DNA from 4 places in the Mesorhizobium sp. M0296 genome. Region 4 is predicted to be linked to each of the others. Evidence: predicted binding sites of a transcription regulator. Region 4 holds the regulator's gene; each other region holds the start of a gene.
What was found. Region 4 encodes LexA, which represses DNA repair genes until DNA is damaged. Its sites were predicted from a motif close to TGTTCNNNNTGTGTTCNG; they were not measured.
Positions count from the first base shown of each region.

Region 1: parE (DNA topoisomerase IV subunit B) is a predicted target of LexA. The motif match lies at 3,574-3,591, and genes of this name have one in related genera.
Region 2: uvrA (excinuclease ABC subunit UvrA) is a predicted target of LexA. The motif match lies at 855-872, and genes of this name have one in related genera.
Region 3: dinB (DNA polymerase IV) is a predicted target of LexA. The motif match lies at 1,293-1,310, and genes of this name have one in related genera.

Region 1 covers NZ_JAMYRZ010000008.1:181,697-186,359, forward strand. Annotated here, with positions in the region: gene NKI97_RS10950 (FUSC family protein) at 1-1,409, opposite strand, end outside; gene parE (DNA topoisomerase IV subunit B) at 1,452-3,503, opposite strand; gene NKI97_RS10960 (GGDEF domain-containing protein) at 3,777-4,663, shown strand, end outside.
Region 2 covers NZ_JAMYRZ010000020.1:34,961-39,623, forward strand. Annotated here, with positions in the region: gene NKI97_RS19670 (hypothetical protein) at 31-327, shown strand; gene uvrA (excinuclease ABC subunit UvrA) at 1,022-3,943, shown strand; gene NKI97_RS19680 (DUF302 domain-containing protein) at 3,943-4,353, shown strand; gene NKI97_RS19685 (GNAT family N-acetyltransferase) at 4,350-4,663, shown strand, end outside.
Region 3 covers NZ_JAMYRZ010000044.1:17,757-22,419, reverse strand. Annotated here, with positions in the region: gene NKI97_RS29645 (hypothetical protein) at 1-53, shown strand, start outside; gene NKI97_RS29640 (GNAT family N-acetyltransferase) at 127-585, shown strand; gene ybiA (riboflavin biosynthesis intermediates N-glycosidase) at 684-1,232, shown strand; gene dinB (DNA polymerase IV) at 1,363-2,604, shown strand; gene NKI97_RS29625 (hypothetical protein) at 2,775-3,419, shown strand; gene NKI97_RS29620 (sulfite oxidase) at 4,012-4,663, shown strand, end outside.
Region 4 covers NZ_JAMYRZ010000004.1:47,055-51,717, reverse strand. Annotated here, with positions in the region: gene NKI97_RS05835 (hormone-sensitive lipase) at 1-127, opposite strand, end outside; partial or broken gene kynU (kynureninase) at 224-1,470, opposite strand; gene lexA (transcriptional repressor LexA) at 1,917-2,651, shown strand; gene NKI97_RS05820 (ComEC/Rec2 family competence protein) at 2,645-4,663, opposite strand, start outside.

The DNA of each region.
Region 1 (4,663 bases), on a different contig from region 4:
CAGGGGTCGGCGGGCAGCACGACGGCGAAGACGCCGATCGCCAGAAGAATGCCGACAAGGACCGCTGCCGAATTGGCGAAGAACGGCTCCGGATCGTAGGTCATGACCTGATGTGGGCTGAGGAAGGCGAGGAAATTGATCGCAAAGGCCGTTGCCACGCCGACGTAGCGCGGATTGGCCATGGCCAGTGCCGCTGGCACCAGGATCGGCACGACAAAGACCATGAACCATCCGAAGCCCGGCAAAGCCGGAAGCGCCAACTGGCCGATGAGAAACGCAAAGGGCAGGGCGAGCAACGTGCCCTCGAAGAAGTTCCATGCCGACCGGATCGGATCGGCGCGCGCGGCGAACAGGCTGGAGACAACGGCGACCAGAATGACCGTGCCGGTCGCGTCCGACCATTTCGTCGCCAGCCAGAAGCCGGCGACCAGGAGCGTGGCGATTGCCGCGCGCACGGCATTGCGCGATGCCGCACGCTGCCGTGCCTTGCCGGCGATTGCGTCGAGCCGCGCCACCCAGGGCGCCGTATCGTCCAGTGCGCCCGGCTTGGCTACCAGTTCGCCGACAACGGCCTGCAACTCGGCGCGAACGGGGATGAGGGCTGCATTCTTCGGCGCGGCGTGGGCATGCAGCGCACGCGCCGCTGACAGGGCCGACAGAAGCTGGCCGATGGTACGCCGGACCGGATAGGCGCGGGTGGCGAGGCTCGGCCCCTCCAGCCTTGCGTAGGTGCGCATCTCGCCGAGCGTTTGGACGTCGCCGATCAGCTTGCGGTGCAGCCCGGCAAGCTTTTCCGCATCGCCGCCGGAAAAAGCGCCGTCCGCATAGGCCGCCAGGTCGAGAATGCTGCGTTTCAGTCTTGAGATGATGGCGTCGGCGGCCAGTTTCGGCAGGATCAGACGGCTGCTCAGCGCGGCGCAAATGATGCCAAGCACGATTTCCGCGCAGCGCGCCACGGCGAGATCGATGACGAGGTGCGGCTGGCCGAAAGCCGGCAGGCCGATGATCATCGCGGTGTAGCCGGCAAGCGCCGCGCCATAGGCTTCCGGATTGCGTAGCAGCGACGAGACCAGCGAGCAGATGCCGATCCAGACGGCAAGAACTGCAACCAGCAACCACGGGTTGGCATCGAAAACAGTGGTAATGCCGATCGCAGCCAGCGCGCCGGCAAGCGTGCCGAGGAGACGATAAAACCCCTTCGCCAGCACCATGCCGGCGACCGGCTGTGCGACGATGAACACCGTCATCATCGCCCATTGCGGGTGGTCGAGCTTCAGCGCATAGGCGGCCAATATCGCGATGAGGCCGGCCGAAACGGTGCGCAGGGCAAAGATCCAGTCCGAGCGCGTCGGCCGCGTCAGGCCAGCGATCCGCGTGCCGATATCGTCCTTCAGCCGCGCCCAGGTCAAGTGCTCGTCTCCAGCTCAGAAGGCCAAGCTAGCGGCGGGAGCTCAGATATCCAGCACTTCCGTCTCGGCGAATTCCGCGCGTTCCTGGATGAACCGGAAACGGGCCTCGGGCTTGGTCCCCATCAATGCGTCGACCGCATCCTTGGTCGCCGCCTCGGCATCGATAACGTCGACCCGCAGCAGCGTGCGCTTTTTCGGGTCCATGGTGGTTTCCTTGAGCTGGGCGGCCATCATTTCGCCCAGCCCCTTGAAGCGGCCGATTTCGACCTTGCCGCGCCCGGTGAATTCGGTGCGCAGGAGTTCGTCCTTGTGCGCGTCGTCGCGGGCATAGGCGACCTTGCCGCCTTGCCGGATCGAATAAAGCGGCGGCACCGCCAGATAGAGATGGCCGCCGCGGACCAGGCTTGGCATCTCCTGGTAGAAAAAGGTGATCAGCAGCGAGGCGATATGGGCGCCGTCGACGTCGGCATCGGTCATGATGATGACCCGGTCGTAACGCAGGTCCTCGTCGCGATATCTCGAGCGCGTGCCGCAGCCAAGCGCCTGGATGAGGTCGGATATCTGCTGGTTGGCGGCAAGCTTGTCGTTGCCGGCGCTGGCGACGTTGAGGATCTTGCCGCGCAGAGGCAGCACCGCCTGGCTGGCGCGGTCGCGCGCCTGCTTTGCCGAACCGCCGGCCGAATCGCCCTCGACGATGAACAGCTCGGCACCGGCGGCGGCATTCTGCGTGCAGTCGGCGAGCTTGCCGGGCAGGCGCAGCTTGCGCACCGCACTCTTGCGCGACACTTCCTTTTCCTGGCGGCGGCGCACCCGCTCGTCGGCGCGCGCGATCACCCATTCGAGCAGTTTCGAAGCTTCCTGCGGATTGTCGGCCAGCCAATGGTCGAACGGGTCGCGGATAGCGCTTTCGACGATGCGGATCGCCTCGATCGTCGCCAACCTGTCCTTGGTCTGGCCGACGAATTCCGGTTCGCGGATGAACACCGACAGCATGCCCGCCGCCGAGATCATCACATCCTCGGAAGTGACGATCGAGGCGCGCTTGTTGCCGACCAGGTCGGCATAAGCGCGCAAGCCGCGCGTCAGGACGTTGCGGAAGCCGGCCTCATGCGTGCCGCCCTCCGCGGTCGGGATGGTGTTGCAATAGGAATTGATAAAACCGTCGCCGCCGAACCAGGTCACCGCCCATTCGAGCGAACCGTGGCCGCCCTGCTTCTCGCTCTTGCCGGCAAACATTTCACGGGTCACCTGGAATTCGTCGCCGAGCGAGGCTTTCAGATAGTCCTTGAGGCCGCCCGGAAAATGGAATTCTGCCTTGGCCGGCGTCGTGTCCTTTTCCTTGATCAGCGACGGATCGCAGGTCCAGCGGATTTCGACACCGCCGAACAGATAGGCCTTTGACCGCGCCATGCGGTAGAGCCGCGCAGGCTCGAAAGCAGCACCCTTGCCGAAAATCTGCTCGTCTGGATGGAAGCGGATCTTCGTGCCGCGGCGGTTGTGCACCTCGCCGAGCTGCTCCAGGCCGGTCACCGGAACGCCTCGCGAGAAGCGCTGGCGATAGAGCTTGCGCCCAATCGCGACCTCGACCTCGAGATGGTCGGACAGCGCGTTGACCACGGAAACGCCGACACCGTGCAGGCCGCCGGACGTCTCGTAAACCTTGCTGTCGAACTTGCCGCCTGAATGCAGCGTCGTCATGATGAGTTCGAGCGCCGGCTTCTTGAATTTCGGGTGCGGATCGACCGGAATGCCGCGACCGTTGTCGGTTACGGACAGGTATCCGTCGGCGGAAAGCTCGACATCGATGAAGGTCGCATGGCCGGCGACCGCCTCGTCCATCGAATTGTCGATGACCTCGGCGAACAGATGGTGCATCGCCTTGTCGTCGGTGCCGCCAATGTACATGCCCGGGCGGCGGCGCACCGGCTCCAGCCCCTCCAGCACTTCGATATCGGCGGCACTGTAGCTCTCGCTGGCGTCGCGGGGCGCCGGCCGCTTCGCCGCCTGCACCAGCGGGTCGGCCGGGCGCGCGGCGGCGCGAGCCGGTTGCGGCTGCTTGTCCAATTTGGCGAAAAGATCGTTATTGTCGTCCATGCCGGTCCTGGATTCCGATGCTGCGAATCACCACCCGATACTGCCACGCTTTTCGCGGGCAGGCGACGGAGGTTCCTGTTACGTTCGAGGATAGAGCCTCTTACTGCAAAACCATTCGACAGCCAAGCGGCGGAAATGGGGTCGAAGCTTGGGGCATCGACGCTTTGTAAACCTTGTCCGAAGGTTACGCCGCAAGGTTGGCTGAAAAACGATATCCGCGAACTCTCGCTGACCTAGAATGCAGTGGAACCCTCAAGAGGCTGTCGCTTAAGCATGTTGGATTACAGTTCGCTTCTGCTCGCGGCGGCGCTGTCGGGCACGTGCCTTAGCATCACCATGTTTGCGATCTGGTTCAGCGCGCCACAGGCACGCTTTGTGCTGACGGTGGCCTGCGGCATCCTCGTGCTGGTCGCACATGTCGTGTTGTTTTGGCATTACGCAAGAGATCCAAGCCCCTGGCTTTGCCAGATCGTGCTTGCGCTTCTCAGCCTCGGTTTCCTGATTATCTGCCTGTCGGCTATGCAATATCTCGGCATAGGCGACTACAGGCGAGCCATCTTGCCGACCTTGGTTGCGATGGCTGTTTGCGCGGGCGCGACGTATCTCGGGTTTGATGGTGTCGGCATTATTGTCACCTACGCGACGGTAACGGCGCTGCTCTCGCTCATCGGGGCGATGTTCTGGATTGAGGGTGGTCACGATCGCCGGATATTGCTGGTCGTCTCGTTCCTGAGCGGCGTCTGTGCGCTGTCGTTCGGACTTTGCGGCGCGGTCCTGCTGGTCACGGGCCAATGGGTGCTGGGTGTTGCGCCCGACAATTGGGCCGAGCGGGTGAATTCCGTCGTGGCCGTCGCCTGCATGACCGGGCTCGGCGCATTGACGCTCTCCCTGCACCATTTGCAGGCGCAGATCGAACTGAAGGCCGAGACGATGACCGATCCATTGACCGGGCTGATGAATCGGCGGGCGTTGACGGCACTCTACGGCGAGCGGGTCTTCGGTCCGTTCATGTCCGTCGCCATGTTCGACCTCGACCATTTCAAGAGGACGAACGACGTATTCGGTCACCCGGTCGGCGACCAGGTCCTGCGCTGCTTCGCCGGCGTCATCAGGAAGTACGCCAGAACCGGCGTCGACGCCTTCCGGTTGGGCGGCGAGGA
Region 2 (4,663 bases), on a different contig from region 4:
TCGGCGCTATCGCCGCACTATAGTCCGGTGATGATCGCGAACCGTTTATCCAGCGTGTTATGCCTTGCCGTCGCCACCGTTGCCGGCACGAACATGCTGGTGGGTATGGCACTTGCCCAAGATAATTCGACGTCTTCGCAAAAGGGCGCCCTGCCCGGTGTGACCAGCGATTATCGCATCGCCGAGCCAGCGCCGCAGCCTGAGCCTGACGACGTGGCTCCAGGCAACGGCAACGGCACCTTCAAGATTGGCGATACCGACGTTCGGATTTCCGGCAGCATCACCATCGATGTCGCTACCGGCGGGATCAGGCCCTCCAGCCGCTAAGTTCGCCTGGTGTGAACCACAAATATTGCGCTTCAAACGAACAGCCCCGCCATTGCTTTTGCAACTGACGGGGCTTCTTGGATCTGAAATCCAAATTGCCGGGAGTGTACTGCCGGCTTTTTATTTCGGATGCTTCGCGGCATTCAGCCGACGATCCGACTAGCAGTCTCTGATTTTATGGGGATCGGCAGGTCCGTTTGGCGGGCAGCGAAAACGCCTGACCCTGGCCACTTATACCTGCCGCGGCTCCAGCGACACGTGGAGCCTCAAGGAACAATCCGGTGGAGTCATGCCTCTGCTCTCCTTCTGTTCGTTGCGACTGTCGTCGAAGCGCTCATCGCATAACCCGCGGCGTCTCGCAGGCTAGCCCCAGGCCGCGAGGCCATCGAAAGACGGCCGGCTTCGTTGACAATTGGATTCTGCCCCCATGACGCGGGGACGTCAACCTTGAATAGCCGGGTTGCCGAAAAATGTGATCGCGAGACGCTTTGTGAAGCCGGCTGCGCGGGCAGCTTTTGTCAGGAGCGTGTTCGGCCTTTGTTCTTTCCGCTTGCCCGTTCGCGCGAAAGGCGGTTAAACGCTTTGGTCGAGAGTTGTGGCGTCTCTCGAAAAGGCGGCGAAATTACCTACATAGGGGATGGTCGGGAAAACCCGCCCATCCCACGAATTCCAGATTCTGAGGCGGCGACCGGCGATGGCCGACCATAAATATCTCTCCATTCGCGGGGCACGCGAACACAATCTGAAGAATGTCGATCTCGACCTGCCGCGTGACAGCCTGATCGTCATGACCGGCCTGTCGGGGTCGGGCAAGTCGTCGCTTGCCTTCGACACCATCTACGCCGAGGGCCAGCGCCGCTACGTCGAGAGCCTTTCGGCCTATGCACGGCAATTCCTCGAAATGATGCAGAAGCCTGACGTCGACCAGATCGACGGCCTGTCGCCGGCCATCTCCATCGAGCAGAAGACCACCTCGAAGAACCCACGTTCGACGGTCGGCACCGTCACCGAGATCTACGATTATATGCGGCTTTTGTTCGCCCGCGTCGGTGTACCCTATTCACCGGCCACCGGCCTGCCGATCGAGAGCCAGACGGTTTCGCAGATGGTCGACCGGGTGCTTGCTGTCGAGGAAGGCACCCGGCTGTTCATTCTGGCGCCGATGGTGCGCGGCCGCAAAGGCGAGTACCGCAAGGAACTGCTGGAGCTGCAGAAGAAGGGTTTTCAGCGCGTCAAAGTCGATGGCGTCTTCTATGAGATCGCCGACGTGCCGGCGCTGGACAAGAAGTACAAGCACGACATCGACGTCGTCGTCGACCGCATCGTCGTGCGCGGCGATCTGGCGACGCGGCTCGCCGATTCCATCGAGACCGCGCTGAAGCTGGCCGACGGGCTGGCAGTGGCGGAATTTGCCGACAAGCCGCTCGACGCCAGCCAGACCGGCGAGGATTCGGTCAACAAATCGAAGAACGAGACGCATGAACGCATGCTGTTCTCGGAAAAGTTCGCCTGCCCGGTATCCGGCTTCACCATTCCCGAGATCGAGCCCAGGCTATTCTCCTTCAACAATCCGTTCGGCGCCTGCCCGACCTGCGACGGGCTCGGCAGCCAACGCGCCATTGATGCCAGCCTGGTCGTGCCCGACGAGAATGTCTCGCTGCGCGCCGGCGCCGTCAGCCCTTGGGCGAAGTCGAGCTCGCCCTACTATGCGCAGACGCTGGAAGCGCTGGGCATTGCCTATGGCTTCAAGCTCGGCGACAAGTTCAAGGATTTGAGCGAGGAGGCAAAGCAAGCCGTCCTGCACGGCACCGGCGAGCGCGAAATCACCTTCCATTATGATGACGGTCTGCGCTCCTACAAAACGACGAAAACCTTCGAGGGCGTCATCCCCAATCTCGAGCGCCGCTGGAAGGAAACCGAATCCGCCTGGATGCGCGAGGAGATCGAGCGCTTCATGTCGGCCACGCCCTGCCCGGCCTGCCGCGGCTATCGGCTGAAGCCCGAGGCGCTCGCGGTCAAGATCGCCGGCAAGCACATTGGCGAGGTCACCGAGCTGTCCATCCGCAAGGCCGACCAGTGGTTCACCGATCTGCCCGCTTCGCTCAACGACAAGCAGAACGAGATTGCGGTGCGCGTGCTCAAGGAAATCCGCGAGCGGCTGCGCTTCCTCAACGATGTCGGTCTCGACTATCTGACGCTGTCGCGCAACTCCGGCACGTTGTCGGGCGGCGAGAGCCAGCGCATCCGGCTGGCTTCGCAGATCGGCTCCGGCCTGACCGGCGTGCTCTATGTGCTCGACGAGCCGTCGATCGGCCTGCACCAGCGCGACAATGCCCGCCTGCTCGACACGCTGAAGCATCTGCGCGACATCGGCAACACGGTCATCGTCGTCGAGCATGACGAGGACGCCATCCTGCATGCCGACTACGTCGTCGATATCGGCCCGGCGGCCGGCATTCATGGCGGCCACATCATCGCCCAGGGCACGCCGCAGCAGATCATGGCGACGCCCGCTTCGATCACCGGTAAATATCTGTCGGGCGAGCTCGAAGTGGCGACGCCGGCAGCGCGGCGTGAGGCCAAGAAGAACCGCCGGCTGAAGGTCGTCGGCGCGCGCGGCAACAATCTGAAGAACGTCACCGCCGAAATCCCGCTCGGCACGTTTACCGCCGTCACCGGCGTATCCGGCGGCGGCAAGTCGACCTTCCTGATCGAGACCCTGTTCAAGGCGGCGTCGCGCCGCATCATGGGCTCGCGCGAGCATCCGGCCGAGCATGACCGCATCGAGGGGTTGGAATTCCTCGACAAGGTCATCGACATCGACCAGTCGCCGATCGGGCGCACCCCGCGCTCCAACCCCGCCACCTACACCGGCGCCTTCACGCCGATCCGCGACTGGTTCGCCGGCTTGCCGGAGGCGAAGGCGCGCGGCTACCAGCCGGGCCGCTTCTCGTTCAACGTCAAGGGCGGCCGCTGCGAGGCTTGCCAGGGCGACGGCGTCATCAAGATCGAGATGCATTTCCTGCCCGACGTCTATGTCACCTGCGACGTCTGCCACGGCAAGCGCTACAACCGCGAGACGCTCGACGTCCTGTTCAAGGGCAAGTCGATCGCCGACGTTCTCGACATGACGGTCGAGGAAGGCGTCGATTTCTTCGCTGCCGTGCCCGGCGTGCGCGACAAGCTGGAGACGCTGAAACGGGTCGGCCTCGGCTACATCCATGTTGGCCAGCAGGCAACGACTTTGTCGGGCGGCGAGGCGCAGCGCATCAAGCTTGCCAAGGAACTGTCGCGCAAGGCGACCGGCAAGACGCTCTACATTCTCGATGAGCCAACCACCGGCCTGCATTTCCACGACGTCGCCAAGCTGCTTGAAGTGCTGCACGAGCTGGTCGACCAGGGCAACACGGTCGTCGTCATCGAGCACAATCTAGAGGTGATCAAGACCGCTGACTGGGTGCTCGATCTTGGCCCCGAAGGTGGCGACGGCGGCGGCGAGCTGGTAGCGTCCGGCACGCCGGAGGACATCGTCCGCGAAAAACGCAGCTATACCGGCCAGTTCTTGAGGGAATTGCTGGAGCGGCGCCCCGGAGGCAAGCGCGAAGCGGCGGAGTGATGGCAAAGAACGGTCTCATCACGGTCCAAAGCCGCTTCGGCGTGGCCGAGACGATCGATCGCCTGGTCGGGACTGTGGAAGGTGCAGGATTGCTGGTCTTCGCCCGCATTGACCACGCCGCCGGTGCGCGCAGTGTCGAAGCTTCCCTGCGTCCGACCCAGCTTCTGATTTTTGGCAACCCGAAAGGCGGGACGCCGCTGATGCAGGACCGGCAGCTTGCCGGCATCGATCTGCCGGTCAAGGCACTGGCTTGGGAGGATAAGCAAGGCAAGGTCTGGCTCTCCTACAATGACGCGCACTGGCTCGCTGAGCGCCACGGCTTGGGCGACGCCAGTCGCAATGCCGTCGCCGCGATAGCGGCCGGCATGGACAAGGTGATTGCGGCCGCTGCCGGCGCGGGCCAGTTTTGATCATGAGAGCCGCTCGGGCCGATGATCTCCCCACGGTGATCTCGCTCACCACCGACGCCTACGCGCCCTACACTGCCCTGTTCGGAGCGCCGCCGATCCCCCTCACCGAGGATTATGCGCCGCGCATCGAACGCGGCGAGGTCTGGCTTTCGGAGCACGACGGAAAGCCGGCCGGCTTGATCGTTCTCGAACGACATGCGGACCATACAATGATCTTCAGCGTCGCCGTTGCGCCCGCCTTTCAGGGCAAGGGTTTCGGCATCGGGCTGCTCGACTGGGCCGAGCAACAGACGCGCCTGTGGAGCTTGCC
Region 3 (4,663 bases), on a different contig from region 4:
CCCGCTTCTTCCGCCGCTACGGCCACCGCCTCTGGGCGCTCGAGGCCACCTGAAGGCGCGCGGGCCTCCCTTGCAAGTCAAAACGGATATTGCGATCGCCGACACCGCGCCGTATGTCTCCGCGCGATGAGCGAGATCGAATTCCGTCGCGCGCAGGCGCCCGACCTGCCTGCGATCGTTGCAATGCTTGCCGACGACGTGCTCGGCGCGAACCGGGAAGACCCGTCCACGCCGCTGGCGCCATCCTACCTCGATGCCTTCAGCGCAATCGATACCGATCCCAACCAGTTGCTGGTCGTGGCCGTCGAGGCCGGGCAAGTGGTCGGAACGCTGCAGCTCAGCTTCCTTCCAGGCATTTCGAGAAAAGGCGCCTGGCGCGGCCAGATCGAAGGCGTTCGCGTCGCCCGGCAATGGCGCTCCCGCGGCGTCGGCAAGCTGATGATCGAATGGGCGATTGAAACCTGCCGTTCGCGCAATTGCAGCTTCGTCCAGCTCACCACGGACAAAGGTCGACGGGAGGCGCACGCCTTTTACGAGCGCCTCGGCTTCACCGCCAGTCATCTCGGCTACAAGATGGCGCTATAGATCAGCATTTCATCGCATTCAGCGCCGACCGCTCATCTTCGCTACCCACTCTGGATGGAGCATTGACAAGCCGGCCTTTCGCCCTGCTCCATCCGCCCATGATTTACGACCGAACCTGGCTTGAGAAAACCTTTCGCGCAAAGCCCCGGCAGAAGTTCCTGTTCTTCTGGGGCCATCAGCCGTCTAAGGACGGCCGCATAACCACGTCGTGCTTCAGCCAGTGGTGGCATGCGCCCTTTACCGTCGATGGCCTGAGCTATCCGACTGCCGAACACTGGATGATGGCCGAGAAGGCACGACTGTTCGGTGATGCTCCGACGGCAACACAAATCCTCAGGGCGGCGAGTCCCAAGCAGGCAAAGCAGCTTGGCCGCCAGGTGAGCGGCTTCGATGGCACCAAATGGGATGCAGACAAATATCGCATCGTGACTGAAGGGAGCTTTCAGAAGTTCCGTCAGAACGCGGCGCTGCGCGAATATCTGTTGTCGACGCATGACCGGGTGCTGGTCGAGGCGAGCCCTGTCGACCGGGTGTGGGGCATCGGCCTAGCGGCGGATGACGAGAGGGCGGTGAACCCGCTGCTGTGGCGCGGCGAGAACCTGTTGGGATTCGCGCTGATGCAGGCCCGCGATCGGCTGCGCGGCTGAACATTGCCGTCCGCTCGTCATCTGCGGCAGCCTCCGCGCTGCTTGACAATCCACCCACAATGTTCTCTTTATGTTCTGATCACAACTCGAGACAATGCGGCGTTCGAACCGCCGCGGGCGAACGGGCCGGATGGAAGCCAACATCCTCCACGCGGATCTGGATGCCTTCTATGCCTCGGTCGAACAATTGCTCGACCCGGCCTTGCGCGGCAAGCCGATTGCCGTCGGCGGCGGGGTAGTACTTGCCGCATCCTATGAAGCCAAGGCGTTCGGCGTGCGCGGCGGCATGCCGGGACGGCGAGCGCGGGAACTCTGCCCGCAACTCATTTTCGTCGACGGCCATTTCAAGGACTATCAGCGGCTGGGCGATGCGGCCATCAAGGTGCTCGGCGATTTCACGCCGGTGGTCGAGCGGATTTCCATTGACGAGGCCTTTGCCGACGTCGCCGGCTGCACCCATCTGTTCGGCTCGCCTGCCGAGATCGCCGGCAAGATCCGCCGCCGCGTGCGGGCCGAGCTCGGGTTGCCGATCTCGGTCGGCGTAGCCCGCACCAAGCATCTGGCCAAGATCGCCTCACAGGTCGCAAAGCCCGACGGGCTGGTGGTGGTCGATCCCCGCCACGAGCTGGAGTTCCTGCACCACCTGCCAGTCGAGCTGATGTGGGGTGTCGGCCCGGTCACCAAGGAGCGGCTGGCCGGCATCGGCGTCAACACCATCGGCGAGCTGGCGAAGACCAATGGTGGGGCGCTGGAGCGCCTGCTCGGGCCGGCGGCCGGAGAAAAACTCAACGCGCTGGCATGGAACCGCGATCCGCGCAAGCTCGAGACGCAGCGCCGGGCACGCTCTGCCGGCGCCCAGTCGGCGCTCGGCCGAAAACCGGCCGACGAGGACGTCTTCGTACCCGCTTTGCTGCATCTGGCCGACAGGGTCGCCACGAGGTTGCGGGCGAAATCCCGGCCCGGCCGTACAGTGACGGTTCGCGTCCGCTTTGCCGATTTGCGCTCGGTGACGCGCTCGATCACGCTCGATCAGCCGATTTCGGCAACCGCCATGCTGGCCGAGATCGCCGAGGCGCTGGTGCGCAAGGTGCTCATCGACCATCCGCACGAAAAGACCATCTCGCTGCTGGCGATCGCCGTATCGCATCTGGAGCAGCATGCCGGCCTGCAACTGGAACTGCCGCTCGGGCTCGACGACGACCGCCGCCGCCCCGGCACCAGCAAGGGCGCGGCGCGCTGGACCGCGGACCGCGCCGTCGACAAGATCCGCGACCGCTTCGGCTGGGAGGCGGTCGGCTACGCCTCGGTCGCGCTCGGGCTACAGCGGTCGGTTCCCGACGCATTTCGGGAGCTGGCCGAGAAGGAATTGTGAGCCTCGATTACACTTTGGTTGCCAAGTCGCCGGAATGACGTTGAAGGCTGCGGACTTGTGAATTTATCTTCGGTCCAGTTGGTCGTGCACCGGTTTGGGTATCAGCCAGACAGGGTAGCACCCGCCCGCAAATGCTTCCGCACCTTCATTTCGAACGACAGGAGATCGGCATGGGACAGAACGCCGGATATTTCGCACTCATCGTTGCCGGACTGGTGACCAATGCAACGACGCTGGCCAAGCCGCTCAACCCAGACCGGGCGATTCCATCCCTGGGCGATATCAACTCGCCGCTGGCCAGCCCGCTATTCAAGCAGGTCAAGGCTGGGCCGCTGGAGATAAAGCTTGAGGAAACCACGCTTGCCGATGTCGAAAAAGCCTTCGGCGGAGCGATGCACGATGAAGGTGACGCCGGAGATTCACGCCACTGGCTTTGCTATGCCGGCCCCGACGCTGGCGGATCGCCGTCGATCTTCTGGTTCGTATCCGGCGAGATGGGTGGCTCCGACCACGGTGTCCTGTCCGTCGCCCTGCAGCCGAACCCGGAAGGCAAGGTGCCGGAAGGATGCGCCGGCGCGCCTGCCAGCCTGACAGCTATTGAACTCGATACGCCCGGCGTCGGAGCGCCGCTGAGCGACGTGGCCGCGAAATTTGGCGCCGCCAAGCCCGATCGTTACGGCCATTTCGGCTTCGCCGCCTCTTATCCTGCTTCGTCTCCCGACCAGAAGGACGCCACGGTCACGCAGACGCTCACCTACACAGCCGGGAACGGCAGGATAACCGGCGTGGCGGTGACGCAAGTCACCACCAACTAGGGTGTCCCCGCTCGGTTGGCGAATGGTTCACGTGTGAATGATCTGCCGCGCCCGAGCCAGGCGGCCTGGGTTGCTGGCCACCTCGTAATGCAGACTGGTTTGATGTGCCGCCCGGGCCCGCCCTCCTCCTGCAAATGCGACATTCGAGGCGGCCCTGGTCGTCAGACCAAAAGCGTTGCGCCGCCCCAAGCGATCAGGGCGGTGCCGGCCGCACGGCCAACCCACGGGCCGGCAGGAAACACCGGTTCGACGAGAACCCGCGAGGGTCCCGAAATGACCCAGAAGCGGGCGTTCGGCAGCGATCAGAGCAGCAACGATTTTGGCAGGACCGGAAATCGGCATGGAATGCTGCAATCATCATCATGTCCCGTCCAAGTTGTGGACAGTTCCTTCTCAAAGGCGCACTCTTAGCATGCGAAACGCGAGCTAGCGTTTCGTGCAACGCTTCACATGCTTGACTTGCGTCGGTGATTATCTGACCTACCCGGATACTTCCGGGTGGGCAGACCTCACATTGTGTCGCCTATCCGTGATCAGGCTACGGCCTAAGGCACGTTGCAGCCCGTTCCGGATCAACTGGGAGGTAAACAACATGCCTGATTTTCAGCGCAGAGAACTTCTTGTTCAAGGAAGCGCGGCTCTTGCCGCAATTGCTGCTCTCTATACCTCGCGCCGGGCTTACGCTTTTCCAACACGGCCGAACGAGGAAGTTATTCCGTGGCTGGATCAGCCGACCGAAAATCCCGATCCGGCGGGTATCCAGAAGCAGCTTGTCTGGGAGGATTTGGATAGCTGGATAACGCCAAACGACAAGTTCTTCAGCATCTCGCATTTCAACCGACCAACGATCGACGAGAAGACGTGGTCGATGGAAATCGGAGGCCTGGTCAAGAAGCCCCTGGAGCTAACGCTCGCCGACATCAGGGCGCGACCGCGGCAGGAGGTCGTTTTCACAGTGGAATGCTCGGGCAATCACGGGTTTCCCTTTTTCACCGGCGGCATCGGCAATGCTCGCTGGGCAGGGACGCCGCTCGCCCCGATCCTTGAGGAAGCCGGCGTTCTGGAGAAGGGCATCGAGGTCGTCTTTTTCGGTACCGACACAGGCGAGATCCCGATACGCGACGTCAAGATGCAGCAGAACTTCGCTCGTAGCATGTCGCTCGCCGACGCGATGAACCCCGACAATCTCCTCTGCTATGAAATGAACGGGGCCGCCTTGCCGGCGCCCAATGGCTTCCCGGTAC
Region 4 (4,663 bases):
CGGTCGAAAGCACGTCGCGGAAAACCCGCGCGGGCTCGATCCAGGCCGCCGGCCAGCGATCGCTGCCGGCTATGTTGGCGCCGTTGGCATAGGCGTTGTCCCAATCGGCAATGTGACGTTCGAACACCCTGCGCCCTCCCTGGCAATATGGCCTTGCAACGTAGCCGTGAGCATCGCGCGGCGCGTCGTCGCCAGCCTCACGATTCCAGCTCTCGCATCAATCTCAAGTGACAGCTGCTTTGATGGCGAAGCGCGCATCCCTCCACGCACCGGTGCGCAGGATGTCCTCAAGCACTTTGACGGCCTGCCAGACATCGGCATAGCCAACATAGAGCGGGGTGAAGCCGAAGCGCATGGTCGATGGCGCGCGAAAATCGCCGATCACGCCACGTTCGATCAGCGCGCGCATGACCTGGTAGCCATGCTCATGCATGAATGAAATCTGGCTGCCGCGTTTTTCCCCATCGCGCGTGCTTTCGAGCGTGAGCCCGTAAGTGCCGCACTTTGCCTCGACAAGCTCGATGAACAGATCCGCCAGCGCGATGCTCTTCTTGCGCACCGCCGTCATGTCGACATCGTTCCAGATGTCGAGCGCGCCCTTCAGCGTGCGCATCGACAGCACCGGCTGGGTGCCGCACAGAAACCGGCGGATGCCGGTGCCGGCCGCATAGCCTGGCTCGAAGGCGAAGGGCCGTGCATGGCCCCACCAGCCGGTGAGCGGCTGCTGGATGTCGGAAAGATGCCGCTCAGCCGCATAGATGAAGGCAGGCGCGCCCGGGCCGCCATTCAGATATTTGTAGGTGCAGCCAACGGCAAAATCGGCGTTTGCCTTGTCGAGCTCGACTGGCATCGCGCCGGCGGTGTGGCAGAGATCCCAGACGATCATCGCCCCGGCTTCCTGAGCCCTGCGCGTCAGCGCCGGCATGTCGCGCAGTTGCCCGACTTGTAGTTGACGTGGTTGACCAGCACCACGGCGGTGCGTTCGTCGATCAGCTCTTCGATGCTCGGCGCGTCGACCCCCGAGAGGCGCAGCAGCGTATCTTTTCGCGTCGAAACCACACCCTCAGCCATGTAGAGGTCCGTCGGAAAACTATCGCCCTCGGCGACGATGACCTGCCGCTCCGGTCGCATGGCCATGGCGGCGTGCAGCAGCTTGTAGATGTTGACCGATGTCGTGTCGCAGACCACCGTCTGGCCGGCCGCGGCACCGATCAGGCGCCCGAGCTGGTCGCCAAGTTCAAGCGGCATGTTGAACCAGCCGGCCGTGTTCCATGCGCGGATGAGATCATGCGACCATTCTTCGGTCGCGGCCTTGCGCAGTTCATCGAAAGCGGCACGTGAAGCAGCTCCTAGCGAATTGCCGTCGAGATAGACCACTCCTTGCGGCAATACAAAGCGGTCGCGCATCGCGCGCAGCGGATCCGCGGCATCCATCGCCTTTATGGCCACGAGATCGGGAATTCCTGTCATGATTTGTCTGCTCCCCCAAGATCCAACGCAACGCCCGACACGCGTCGACTGTTCTTCCATTCCCTGGTTGCGCGCAGCAAGGCTCCACCGGCGAGAAGCAGCCTGACCAGGCGGTGGAAACCGGGGACTTAACCCGAGGTTGGCGTTTTGAGTTCGTTTCGTTCACGGTGCATCGACCAAACCGCACAGTCGATAGGGGTTCACTTCCGTGCCCTTTGCCGACCGACGGCCGATGTCAATGTGGCCTCCGGGAAGCCAGAAGGGCGCAAACGAAAGCAGAATCAAGGCGATGAGGCTCGCGGCGGTGAAAATACGGTACCCCGGTAGGGACGTCGTTTGTTTCCCGAGCCTTAACGCATTCATTAAACTTTAAACAGTTGCGGAACACAACTGGAACAGATAGTGTTTGTTCTGGGTTTGTTTTTCTGATTCTGTTGGGGGTCGCTATGCTGACACGCAAACAACACGAACTGCTTATGTTCATCCACGAAAGGTTGAAGGAAAGCGGTATCCCGCCTTCCTTCGACGAGATGAAGGAAGCGCTCGACCTGGCTTCCAAATCCGGAATCCACCGGCTGATTACGGCGCTGGAGGAGCGCGGCTTCATTCGCCGTTTGCCCAACCGGGCCCGTGCGCTGGAGGTGCTGCGCCTGCCTGACTCGATCGCCCCCGGCCTCAATGCGGCACGCAAGTTCTCGCCGAGTGTCATCCAGGGCAGTCTTGGGCAAGGCGGTCCTCGGCAAGGCAAGCCGACATCGTCGCGCGTGCCCGCAGCCGGAAATGACGACGATGTCGTCGCCGCCGTTTCGATCCCGGTGATGGGCCGCATCGCCGCCGGTGTGCCGATCGACGCCATCCAGCACCAGACGCATTCGATTTCGGTGCCGCCGGATATGATCATGGGCGGCGAGCATTATGCGCTCGAGGTCAAAGGCGATTCGATGATCGAGGCCGGCATTTTCGACGGCGACACGGTGATCATCCGCAATGCCGATACGGCGAGCCCCGGTGAGATCGTGGTGGCACTGGTCGACGAGGAGGAAGCGACGCTGAAGCGGTTCCGCCGCAAGGGCGCCTCGATCGCCCTGGAAGCCGCCAATCCGGCCTACGAGACGCGCATCTTCGGACCAGACAGGGTCAAGGTGCAGGGCAAGCTCGTCGGACTGATCCGCCGCTACTGAGCCCCGCCCTTGGCGCCGGCTTTGGGGTTGTCGGCCCTGCGGTATGGTGGCAGGCCCCGTGCCGCGCGTGAAAATTTCCGCTGCACGTGCCAGGGCCGGTATGATTTTTCGACCGCGAAACGGATTTCGGCGCGCGTTGCCGCTTGTGGATCGAAGTAGACGGCGGCACTTCCCGCGCGCGCCAGTTGCCGTTTGGTGACGACGAGGACCAGCCGGTCGTAGTAGCAGGGGTTATGCGCGGTGGCGTCGTCGATGACGATCAAGCTGGCAAAGGCGCAGGCTGGCCGCGCAGTATCGCGGTCCTTGGCTTGCGCGATGATCGCGCCGGATGGATGCCTGGCAAGGCAGAGGCCGTCCGTGCAAATGAACGGCATGCCCGGCGGTAGGTCGGCCGGATCGGCAATGTCGAATTGCGGGTCGTTCTTTGCAGGTGTTTCCGGCGCGACGATAGCCTCTGATGTGAGCGCGCGTTTCCAGTTGTCGATGGTGAACTCATTCGGGCGTGCCCGGTTGACCGCGAGTTCACCGCTGCCGATCGGCAGCGCGACCAGCCGTGCGTCCTCCGAGACCAATACGTCGGGTATGCGTGTCTGCGTTGTCGTCAGCAAGCCGGCGAGCGCAAAAGGAAGTGCCGCCAGCCGCAACCAGGTCGTCGCCATGCTGGCAATGACGAGGGCGATCGTCACCAGAAGGACGGATCTCAGCGAAATCAGCCCGACCGCATCGATCGGCGAGCGCTCCGAGATCCACCCGGACAGGGCGATCATCGCCGTCAGCCCCTTGCCCATGACATAGAGGAAAGGGCCATCCGCACCGAACGGCATCGCCAGCGCGCTGAGAACGGCGAAGGGCATGACGACCAGTGAGACGATGGGCATGATGGCCAGATTGGCGAACAGGCTGAGCGGCGCCACGCGCTGGAAATGCCATATGGCGAAAAGCGCCGTGGCGCTCCCTGCAATGATCGAGGTCATCGCCAGACCGCACATGCCCAGCAGGACCTTTCGAGTGGCAAAGCGTAGCGGCGACAGCCGCGGCGGCGGCATGGTGGCCCTGCCGGCGCGGTAATCGGACCAGCCTGCATAGGCGCCGACAAGGGCCGCCGTCGCGGCGAAGGACATCTGGAAACTCGGACCGACCACCTCGTGCGGCGACACCAGGATGACCGCGATGGCCGAGATCGCCAGGTTGCGCATGGTGAGCGCGGCCCGGTCGAACAGCACGGCGATAAGCATCACCGCCAGCATGATGAAGCTGCGTTCGGCCGCCACGACAATGCCGGAAAAGACGAGGTAGGCCGCAATCGAAAAAAGCGCGGCGGCCGCGGCATATTTCTTGACCGGCCGTCGCGATGAGAAATCGGGAAACAGCGCAAAGGCACCCCGCAGCAGCGCCATGATGGTGCCGGCGACCAACGCCATATGTAGCCCCGAGATGGAGATGATGTGGTAGATGCCGGTGCGCCGCATCGCTTCGTTGATCTCCTCGGGAATGCCGGCGCGCACGCCGACGATCAGCGCAGCAGCAATCTCGCCCTCGGCACCGCCGATGCGGCTGCGGATATGGTCGGCGATGGATTCGCGCGCGTCTTCGATCGCGGAAGAAAGCTGCGCGCCAAGCGGCATGCTGCCCGACGACACGACTTTCGGATTGCCGAGAAAAAAGCCGCTGCCGCCGATACCGGCGAAATAGCTGTCGAAGGAGAAATCATAGCTGTCGGGCCGCACCGGGCCGGTCGGCGGCAGCAGCCGCACATAGCCGGTGATCTCGGAACCGGCGGTCAGCTCAGCCGGTATCTTCATCGCCGAAACGCGGACCCGTTCCGGCATGTAGCGCAGTGTCGGCCTGGCCGTTGAGATCACATCGATTGTCAGCCTGATGCGGCCGCTTGCCATGGGCTCGTACGATACGACGCGACCCGTCAGCCGCGTCGAGATTTCGGAGCCGAGCATATGCATTCCGACACGCCATGTCTCGAACTTGGCGGCAAGTACGCCAAGCGCGCAGAGCAG